One region of the Streptomyces sp. NBC_00075 genome, then DNA from elsewhere that is predicted to be linked to it. Evidence: riboswitches for the same ligand, from Rfam matches in the RefSeq annotation. Region 1 holds a riboswitch; each other region holds the start of a gene.
What was found. A riboswitch is a leader RNA that binds a small molecule or an ion and turns the genes downstream of it on or off. The one in region 1 is predicted to bind S-adenosylmethionine.
Positions count from the first base shown of each region.

Region 1 (3,269 bases):
GGTGGGAACGACCTCTGGGCCACCCACTTCCATCTGTCGATCAACGCGATCACCTGGTTCGTACGCATCGCGTTCTTCGTCGCCCCGGTCCTCGCGTTCATCGCCACCAAGCGGATCTGCCTCGGCCTCCAGCGCCGCGACAAGGACAAGGTGCTGCACGGCCGCGAGTCGGGCATCATCAAGCGCCTGCCGCACGGTGAGTTCATCGAGGTGCACGAGCCGCTCAGCCAGGAGGCCCTGCACACGCTCACGGCTCACGAGCAGTACGAGCCGGCCGCGATCGGCGCGACGGTCGACGAGAACGGTGTCGAGCGCAAGGTGAAGGGCCCGGAGAAGCTGCGGGCCAAGCTCAGCAAGTCGTACTACGGCGAGGACGGCCAGATCGCCAAGCCGACCGCCGAGGAGTACAAGGAGATCACGAGCGGCCACGGCCACCACTGATCCCCTCGCTTCGCCACACAGTCGAAGGGCCCCGTCCGATCACCGGACGGGGCCCTTCGCCGTGCTCCTGGCTGGATAGGGTGGGAGCACACTTTCTGACTGTCGAGAGTTCTCCTCTCGTACGACACCCTGGAGCGGCCTTATGAGCGCTGTGACCCCCGCAGGAGGCGACACCGCGGCGGGCCGTTCCTGGCCCGAGGTGCTGAACGCCCTGCTGTACGGCCGGGACCAGAGCGCCGACGCCACGGCCTGGGCGATGGACCAGATCATGCGGGGCGAGGCGACCGACGCGCAGATCGCCGGGTTCGTGGTGGCGCTGCGGGCCAAGGGCGAGACGGTGGAGGAGATCACCGGCCTGGTCCGGGCGATGTACGAGCACGCGAACGTCATCGAGGTGTCCGGGCGGACCGTCGACATCGTCGGCACGGGCGGCGACGGCGCGAAGACGGTGAACATCTCCACGATGTCCTCGCTCGTCGTGGCCGGCACCGGCGCCAAGGTCGTCAAGCACGGCAACCGGGCGGCCTCGTCGGCGTCGGGCTCCTCGGACGTCCTGGGCAAGCTCGGCGTCAACCTCGACCTGACCCCGCAGCGGGTCGCCGAGGTGGCCGAGGAGGCCGGCATCACCTTCTGCTTCGCCATCAAGTTCCACCCGGCGCTGCGTCACGCGGGCGCCGCCCGCGGCCAGTTGGGCATCCGTACGGTGTTCAACGCCCTCGGTCCGCTGACCAACCCGGCGAAGGTCAAGGCCCAGGCGGTGGGTGTCGCCGACCCGCTGATGGCGCCGATCGTCGCCGGTGTCTTCGCCGAGAGAGGCAACTCCTCCCTCGTCTTCCGCGGTGACGACGGCCTCGACGAGCTGACGACCACGGCCACCTCCCATGTCTGGATCGTCCGGGACGGCAAGGTCACCGAGGAGACCTTCGACCCGCGCGACGCCGGACTCGAACTGGTGCCGGTGGAGGCGCTGCGCGGCGGCGACCCCGGGCACAACGCGGAGGTCGCGCTGCGCCTGCTGGACGGTGAGACCGGGCCTGTACGTGATGCCGTACTGCTGAACTCGGCGGCGGCGCTCGTGGCCTTGGACCCGACGGGGGGACCGCTCGCCGAGCAGCTCCGGGCCGGTATGGAGAAGGCCGCCGAGTCGATCGACTCGGGTGCGGCCAAGCGGACGCTGGAGCGCTGGGTGGCGGCCAGCAACAAGTAGTTCCGTGCCGATGGGCGTCCCGCGATCCGGACACGGGTTGCGGGGCGTCGATCACTTCACGTATTTTCTGCACCAGGTCATGAGTGACAGTCATGAGGCCCCGGCCGACTGTCCGGCAACCCTCCGTCCGTGGCGGGGTGCCCCGGGATGAAGACCAGGCCGTGAGCAGCAAGGCTCACGGCAAGCGCGGATCCCTCACGAAACCAGGGGTCCTGGTCGTCGAGGAGTTCGTCGTGTCTGTCTCCACCGTTGCCATCGCCCAGACCACTTGTGCACCGCTGCCCGTTCTCGGCCGTGATGTCACCGTCCCGCTCGTCACCGGCGGCGAGGTCACCTACGCGGCGCTCGACTACGCGGCCAGCGCGCCCGCGCTCCAGCGGGTCTGGGACGACGTGGCGGCGTACGCGCCCTACTACGGCAGCGTGCACCGGGGGGCCGGCTATCTCTCCCAGCTGTCGACGGACCTCTTCGAGAACGCCCGCCGGACGGTCACGGAGTTCCTGGACTGCCGGGCCGACGACCAGCTGATCTTCACCCGGTCCACCACCGACTCCCTCAACCTGCTCGCCGCCGCCCTCCCCGACGGCTGCCAGGTCTTCGTCTTCGAGACCGAGCACCACGCCTCGCTGCTGCCCTGGAAGGACGCCCAGGTCACCTACCTCAACGCCCCGCGCACCCCGCAGCAGGCCGTGGCCACGCTGGAGGAGGCCCTCGCCGCCCGCACTGCGTCCATTGAAGAGGGTCAGGGCCCGGCGCTCGTCTGCGTCACCGGCGCCTCGAACGTCACCGGTGAGCTGTGGCCCGTACGGGAGCTGGCCGCCGTCGCCCACGCGCACGGCGCCCGGATCGTCCTGGACGCCGCCCAGCTCGCCCCGCACCACCCCGTTTCCGTTCAGGACCTGGACGTCGACTGGGTCGCCTTCTCCGGGCACAAGCTGTACGCGCCCTTCGGCTCGGGTGTCCTTGCCGGACGTGCCGACTGGCTGCGCGCGGCCGACCCGTACCTCGCCGGGGGTGGCGCCAGCCGTAAGGTCACGCGGCGTGCGGACGGGGGAGTGGACGTGGAGTGGCACGACAGCGCCGCGCGGCACGAGGCGGGGTCGCCGAACGTGATCGGCGCCTACTCGATCGCCGCCGCCTGCAAGGCCCTCACCGAGGCCGGCTTCGATTCGCTGGTGGCCCGGGAGCAGTACCTGATCGACACCGTGCGGGCGGGGCTGGCGGAGGTGCCCGAGGTCAGGGTGCTCTCGCTGTTCGGCGACGATGCTCCGCGTGTCGGGGTCATCTCGTTCGTCGTCGAGGGGTGGAACAGTTCGCACTTCGCGGCGGCGCTGTCGGCGGAGTACGGGATCGGGGTGCGGGACGGGTTGTTCTGTGCGCATCCGCTGGTGCGGACGCTGCTGGGGAGTGACCCGCAGACGCAGGGGGAGTGCGGGGCGCCTGAGGCGGCGCCCGGCGAGAAGTCGCTGAACGCGATCCGGGTCAGCTTCGGGGCCGGTACGCCGGACGAGCATGTCGAGCGGTTCGTGGGTGCGGTGAAGGAGCTTGTGCGGGACGGGGCTCGGTGGCAGTACCGGACTGAGGACGGGCGGTGCGTTCCGGCGGTTTGATCGCCCCCGTC
Region 1 covers NZ_CP108243.1:8,402,872-8,406,140, forward strand. The annotation lists gene OG787_RS36800 (cytochrome bc complex cytochrome b subunit) at 1-441, shown strand, start outside; gene trpD (anthranilate phosphoribosyltransferase) at 584-1,648, shown strand; SAM riboswitch class IV at 1,724-1,841, shown strand; gene OG787_RS36810 (aminotransferase class V-fold PLP-dependent enzyme) at 1,882-3,258, shown strand.

Region 2 (3,269 bases), 2.3 Mb from region 1:
ACCCGGGCGGCGATCCCCGTGTGGTTCTTCTCCAGATCAGCGATCACCTCGGCAAGGGTCCCGCCCTCGGCGGTCACCTCGGCCTGCCCACCGGTGTAGGTACGCAGGATGGTGGGGATGCGGACTTTGACGCTCACGATGGAACCTCCGGTCAGGTGGAGCGCCCCGAAGGGGCGCGGGGAACTGCGCGACCAGCCCCCACAGGCCCGCAGACGAACAACGACCTCTACCTCTTAGGAAGCAAGCCCAGCTTCCCGGAACGACTCAAGACTGGGCCGAATCGTCGCAGTGAGCCCGGTGTCGGCCACAGCGTCCAACGTCTTGAGCCCGTCACCGGTGTTGAGCACGACGGTCGTGAGGGTCGGGTCCAGCAACCCATTCTCGATCAGCTTCTTCGCCACACCCACAGTCACCCCACCGGCGGTCTCCGCAAAGATCCCCTCGGTCCGCGCAAGCAGCCGAATCGCGTCGACGACCTGCTCGTCGTTGACGTCCTCGACAGCCCCACCCGTCCGCCGCGCGATATCCAGCACGTACGGCCCGTCCGCGGGATTCCCGATCGCCAGCGACTTCGCGATCGTGTTCGGCTTCTGCGGCAGTACGACGTCGTGCCCGGCCTTGTACGCCACGGACACCGGCGAGCACCCCTCCGCCTGCGCACCGAAGATCTTGTACGGCCTGTCCTCGACGAGCCCGAGCTTGATCAGCTCCTGGAGCCCCTTGTCGATCTTCGTGAGCTGCGACCCGGAGGCGATCGGGATCACCAGCTGGTCGGGCAGCCGCCAGCCGAGCTGCTCGCAGATCTCGTACGCCAGGGTCTTGCTGCCCTCCGCGTAGTACGGGCGCAGGTTGACGTTGACGAAGCCCCAGCCCTCGCCGGCCGGGTCCCCGATCAGCTCGGAGCAGAAGCGGTTCACGTCGTCGTAGTTGCCCTCGATGCCGACCAGCTCACCGCCGTACACCGCGGCCATGACGACCTTGCCCTGCTCCAGGTCGTGCGGGATGAACACGCAGGAGCGGAAGCCGGCGCGGGCGGCGGCGGCGCCGACGGCACCGGCCAGGTTGCCCGTGGAGGAGCAGGAGAGGGTGGTGAAGCCGAAGACCCGGGCGGCCTCGATGGCCTGGGCGACGACCCGGTCCTTGAAGGAGTGCGTCGGGTTGCCGGAGTCGTCCTTCACGAACAGCTTGCCGGCGTCGACGCCCAGCTCGCGGGCCAGGTTGTCGGCCTGGACGAGCTTGGTCCAGCCGGGGTTGATGTTGGGCTTGGTCGCCACGTCCGCGGGGACGGGCAGCAGCGGCGCGTAGCGCCAGATGTTCGCGGGTCCCGCTTCGATACGCTTGCGGAGTTCCTCGGTGTCGTACGAGGAGAAGTCGTAGGCGATCTCCAGCGGGCCGAAACACTCCTCGCAGGCGAAGACCGGGCCGAGCGGGACGCGGTGACCGCACTCACGGCAGGAAAGCGCGGTGGCGGGACCGAGGTCTACGGAGTCGTTGCTGGTCGTCGTGGTGCTCTCGACAGTTTGCGCAGCCATGGAGGCGGAGGCCCTTTCTCCTCATCTTCCTCATGGCGCATCTCGCCATGAGACGGATTTGGCACCTTCCCGAGCCGGCAGCCTCGCGCATGACATGCGACAAGACCGGCTGGAGGGTTGCCGGGGCTTCATCGGGCCGTATCCCTCTGCCCCTCTGGATGAGCGGTATGAAGTTGTGAGGTTGTGAACACCGACGACCTCGGACATGCGATGGTCATCCGCGTTGTTCAAGACTGTAACCGAAGGCTTGGATGGTGGTGGGAGCCGTCCGAACCGCGAGATGCGAATCACGCGCTTCCCATGAGAACGCAAGGGAGAGCCGCACGTGCTGGAGAACGTCGAGCGCTGGCTGAGCACGCGCTCCTGGTCCGTTGGTGACCGCCCGCTCAAGAAGCTGATCGCCGCGAAGCGTTCCTCGAACGCCACGGTGAGTGTCGTCCTGCCCGCGCTCAACGAAGAGGCGACGGTCGGTGAGATCGTCGCCGTCATCCGCCGCGACCTGATGCTGAAGGTCCCCCTCGTCGACGAGATCGTCGTCATCGACTCGGGCTCGACCGACCGCACCTCCGAGGTGGCCGCCGCCGCGGGCGCCCGGGTCGTCCACCGCGACGACATCCTGCCGCGCATCCCGGCGGTACCGGGCAAGGGCGAGGTGCTGTGGCGCTCGCTCCTGGTCACCAGCGGGGACATCGTCTGCTTCATCGACGCCGACCTGAAGGAGTTCTCGTCGGACTTCGTCTCCGGGATCGTGGGCCCGCTGCTCACCGACCCCGGCGTCGACCTCGTCAAGGCGATGTACGACCGCCCGCTGGGCCAGGCAGCAGGCCAGGGCGGACGCGTCACCGAACTGATGGCCCGCCCCCTCCTGAACATGCACTGGCCGCAGCTGGCCGGTTTCGTCCAGCCGCTCGGCGGTGAGTACGCGGCCCGCCGCTCGCTCCTCGAACAGCTCCCGTTCCCCGTCGGGTACGGCGTGGAGCTGGGCATGCTGATCGACGCCCTCCACCTGGTCGGCCTCGACGCGCTGGCCCAGGTCGACGTGGGCGTGCGCAAGCACCGCCACCAGGACGGTCAGGCCCTGGGCCGGATGTCCGCCGCGATCTACCGCACCGCCCAGCTCCGCCTGGCCCGAGGCCACCTCATCCGTCCCGCGATCACCCAGTTCGAACGCGGGGAGGACGGTTTCGAGCCACGTACGTACTCGGTGGACACGGAGGAACGCCCGCCGATGGCGGACATCGCGGAGTACGCGCGGAGGAAGGTCGCGTAAGGCCGGTGCAGGGCCACCGGAAGGCTCGCGGCGGGCTTGTATACGGCTGAGGCGTACGTGTGTACGTTTGATTGTTTCCGGGCCGGGCTAGGTTGAGGCGTATGGCTTCAACGCAGGGTGCACAGGACAGTCCGGGCGACTACCGGGTACTGGTCGCGTCCAACCGCGGCCCGGTCACGTACGAGGTCCGCGAGGACGGCTCGCTGCACGCCCGGCGCGGCGGTGGCGGGCTGGTCTCCGGCCTGTCGGCGATCGGCCCGGACGCGGATGCCCTGTGGGTCTGCTCGGCCCTCGGCGACGGCGACCGCGAGGCGGTACGGCGCGGCGAGGGCGAGCCGGGCGTGCGCATGCTCGCGATCCCGGCCGACGTCCACGCGGACGCGTACAACGGCATCGCCAACTCGGTGCTCTGGTTCGTGAACCACATGCTGTACCAGACCCCGCTGGAGCCGGTCTTCGACGCGGAG
Region 2 covers NZ_CP108243.1:6,081,881-6,085,149, reverse strand. The annotation lists gene OG787_RS26530 (MoaD/ThiS family protein) at 1-137, opposite strand, end outside; gene thrC (threonine synthase) at 234-1,532, opposite strand; SAM riboswitch class I at 1,551-1,697, opposite strand; gene OG787_RS26520 (glucosyl-3-phosphoglycerate synthase) at 1,858-2,802, shown strand; gene OG787_RS26515 (trehalose-6-phosphate synthase) at 2,904-3,269, shown strand, end outside.
Region 2: it holds a riboswitch for S-adenosylmethionine, as region 1 does, so the genes downstream of both, thrC (threonine synthase) here and OG787_RS36810 (aminotransferase class V-fold PLP-dependent enzyme) in region 1, are expected to answer to the same signal.

Region 3 (3,269 bases), 7.3 Mb from region 1:
ACGGCCGCCCAGTAGTGCAGCCAGGCCTCCGCCTCCGGGTCGCCGGCCGCGTCCCGCAGGCCCTCCTCGATCAGGTCACGGGTGCCCTCCAGCGCCTGCCCGGCATTGCGCAGCAGGATCACCCGGGCCCGGGCCCGCCGCCGCGCGGAGCCCGACCCGGCGAGGACGGTTCGGGCCGCCCGGGCGGCCTCCTCCGACAGCCCGCCGTCGCAGGCGTATTCGGCGGCGGCGAGCAGCCGGTCGGCGCGCTCCTCGGGGCGGTCGGCGGGAGTACGCAGGGCGGCGAGCCCGGCGAGTTCGAAGGCGGCGTCGGGGGTGCCGTCGCGGCGTACGGCCTCGGCCGCCGACATCAGTGTGCGGGCGGTGGTCTCGTCCTCGTACGGGTGGGCGAGGGCAAGATGGCGGGCCTGTTCCACGGGCTCGGTGGCGGCGCGGGCCAGGAGGGCGTGCGCCTCGCGGCGCCCGTGTTCCGGTGCGTCGGCGTAGACGGCGGCCCGGAGCAGCGGATGCCGGAACCGTACGGTGCCGTGGGCGTCGGCCTCCGCGACGCCGATGCGTTCGGCCGCCGCGAGATCGGCGGCGGGGTCGGGGAGTCCGGCGGCGCGCAGGAGGGTGAGGGTGGCATGGGCGGCGGCGCTCGTGACGAGGAGGGTGTGCTGAGCCGGCTGCGGCAACGAGCGTGTCCGGTCGAGGAGTCGGTCGCGGAGTCTTCGGGGTACGGGCAGTGGCCGGCCGAAGGGCACCGGGTCGCGCGGGGCGGCTCGCGCCAACTCCTGTGCGTACGACGGGTTTCCGGCGGCGGTGTCCTGGATCGCCCGCAGGACGCCCGGCGGTGGTTCGGCGCCGACGGTGGTGCGCACGAGGTGGGCCACCTCGTCGTCGCCGAGCGGTGGCACGGGGAGTTCGACGGTGTCCGGCGGGCAGCAGCGCAGCCGTTCGGGCTGCTCGCCCTCGGCCACCCGCTCGGTGGCCACCATCCGGATGCCGAGGCCCTCGACCCGGCGTACGGCGAAGGCGAGGACCTCGGCGGTCGGCTCGTCGAGCCACTGGAGACCGTCGACGACCAGCAGGACAGGGCCTGCGGCGGCGAGGGCGCGCAGCACTTCGAGGACGGCGACACGCACCGCGAGAAGGCTCCGGCCGTCGGTGGGTTCGCGGCCGAGGAGCAGGGCCGCCCGCAGTGCCGCCCGGGGTTCGGACGGCAGTGCCTCCAGGCAGCCCTCCGGCACCCGGGCGAACAGGTCGACGAGACCGCCGAACGGGAGCCGGACGTCCTCCGGGGCGGGCGAGCAGTACAGCACTGTTCCCGGCGCGGACGTCATGAGGGCGGCCACGAGCGTGGACCTGCCGATGCCCTCGGGGCCGTGGAGGAGCACTCCGTGACGCTCCGTCAAAACCGCCCGGGCGGTGTCGAGCAGCTCGCGTCGACCGCTCACCGGCGGTACACCCGTGGCGGTCGCCCACGCCCGGCCCCGGAGCCGGGGGCGGGGCCGTCGGCTCGTCGGGGGCGGGGCGCGGGGCACTGGATCATGTGCTCATGACAGCCCTGGTGGATTCGGCTTGTCAATGCGGTCACCGCGGCGGTGCCGTCGGCAACAGCGGCTCGGTCGCCTGGAGTTCCGCCTCGCGCGGGGCACGGAGGAGGTTCGTCCCCCGCGCTGTCCCGGCACGTGAGACGGACCGCCTTCCCGCGCAGGATGCCCCTTTCCGGCATTGACGTACGACAAGACCGCTCCGTACGATCGCGTCCGGCATTGAGTGTCAGCGTCAAGCCCTGGCTCGCTGACCGGCAACCCTCCCGCGCGGTGGGGTGCTCCAGGTGAAAGCCCGGCGGGATCACCGACGATTCCCGCAAGCGCGTGGCCCCTCGACCGGGGCCGGAGATCAGGGAGGACCGGTATGCGGCACAGCGGTGACCTGCCTGCCTCCTTCGCCGACGCCACGCCCTTCTCCCGGCTCTCGCGCCGACGCCACATCGATCTGAAGCGCTCCACCAGCTGCCTCTGTCGATCCTGACGAGCCCGGCCCGCGCCGGTTGACGTCCGTCACCGGCCGGCGCCTCTGCGCGCTTTCCCCCTGCCACCGCTCCCGGTGTCGCCTCCCCCTGACCACATGTCTGTACAGCGCTCCCCCGCGGCCGGTGTCGAGCCGGCCGGGGCCGCACACCCATGCACGGCCGTGCCTCGCACGGCACCCCGTGCCTGGTGATACGAGTAGGAGAAACCCTCCGTGACAGCACTCCCGGATTCCAGACTCTCCCGTCGGGCGCCCCTGGCCGCCCTGCTGACCGCCAGTGTTCTGCTGACCGCCTGCGGGTCGGGCGGTGACGACACCAGCGGCGGAAGCGGCCGGCCGAAGTCCGGGGGCACCCTGACCTTCGCGGTGGGTTCCGACGCCGGCTGCGTGGACCCGCAGCAGTCCGGCAGCAACGAAAGCATCTACTCGGTACGCCAGACCGTGGACTCCCTCACCGACCAGGACCCCGAGACCGGCAAGATCGTGCCGTGGCTCGCCAAGAACTGGGACATCAACGCCGACGCGACACAGTTCACGTTCCATCTGCGGTCGGGCGTCACCTTCAGCGACGGGTCGAAGCTGACCGCGCAGGTCGTCAAGGACAACTTCGACGCGGTGCCGAAGCTCGGCGCGCTGGGCAGTCTCCCCCAGGGTTATCTGAGCAGCGTCGAGAGCACCACCGTGGTGGACCCGCTCACCGTCAAGGTCACCTTCAAGGAGCCCAACGCCCAGTTCCTGCAAGCGACTTCGACCCACTCGCTGGGCATCGAGTCGTCGGCGAGCGTGAAGAGGTCCCCGCAGCAGAAGTGCAGCGAGGGCGCGATCGGGTCCGGGCCGTTCGTGCTGAAGCAGTATGTGCAGAACCAGTCGATCACCCTGGTCAAGCGCACCGGGTACGACTGGGGCTCCGCGCTGTGGTCCAAGAAGGGCGAGGCCTATCTGGACAAGCTGGTGTTCAAGGTCGTGCCCGAGGCGGGGGTGCGGGCCGGCAGTCTCCAGTCCGGGCAGGTGGACGCGATCAGCAGCGTCGGCAGGGCCAACGAGGCGGCGCTCGGGGGCGGTCAGGTCACGCTGCTGCGCCGGGCGAACCCCGGTGTGGTGTTCGGCCTGGGGGTCAACAACTCGCGGCCGGTGCTGAAGGACGCGAAGGTGCGGCAGGCGATCCTGGCCGCCGTCGACCGCAAGCAGATAGCCGACACCGTCTTCCCGACCGGCACCCGGCCGGCGACCAGCGTCCTGGCGCACACGACGCC
Region 3 covers NZ_CP108243.1:1,133,255-1,136,523, forward strand. The annotation lists gene OG787_RS05065 (AAA family ATPase) at 1-1,436, opposite strand, end outside; SAM riboswitch class IV at 1,751-1,864, shown strand; gene OG787_RS05070 (putative leader peptide) at 1,900-2,016, shown strand; gene OG787_RS05075 (ABC transporter substrate-binding protein) at 2,230-3,269, shown strand, end outside.
Region 3: it holds a riboswitch for S-adenosylmethionine, as region 1 does, so the genes downstream of both, OG787_RS05070 (putative leader peptide) here and OG787_RS36810 (aminotransferase class V-fold PLP-dependent enzyme) in region 1, are expected to answer to the same signal.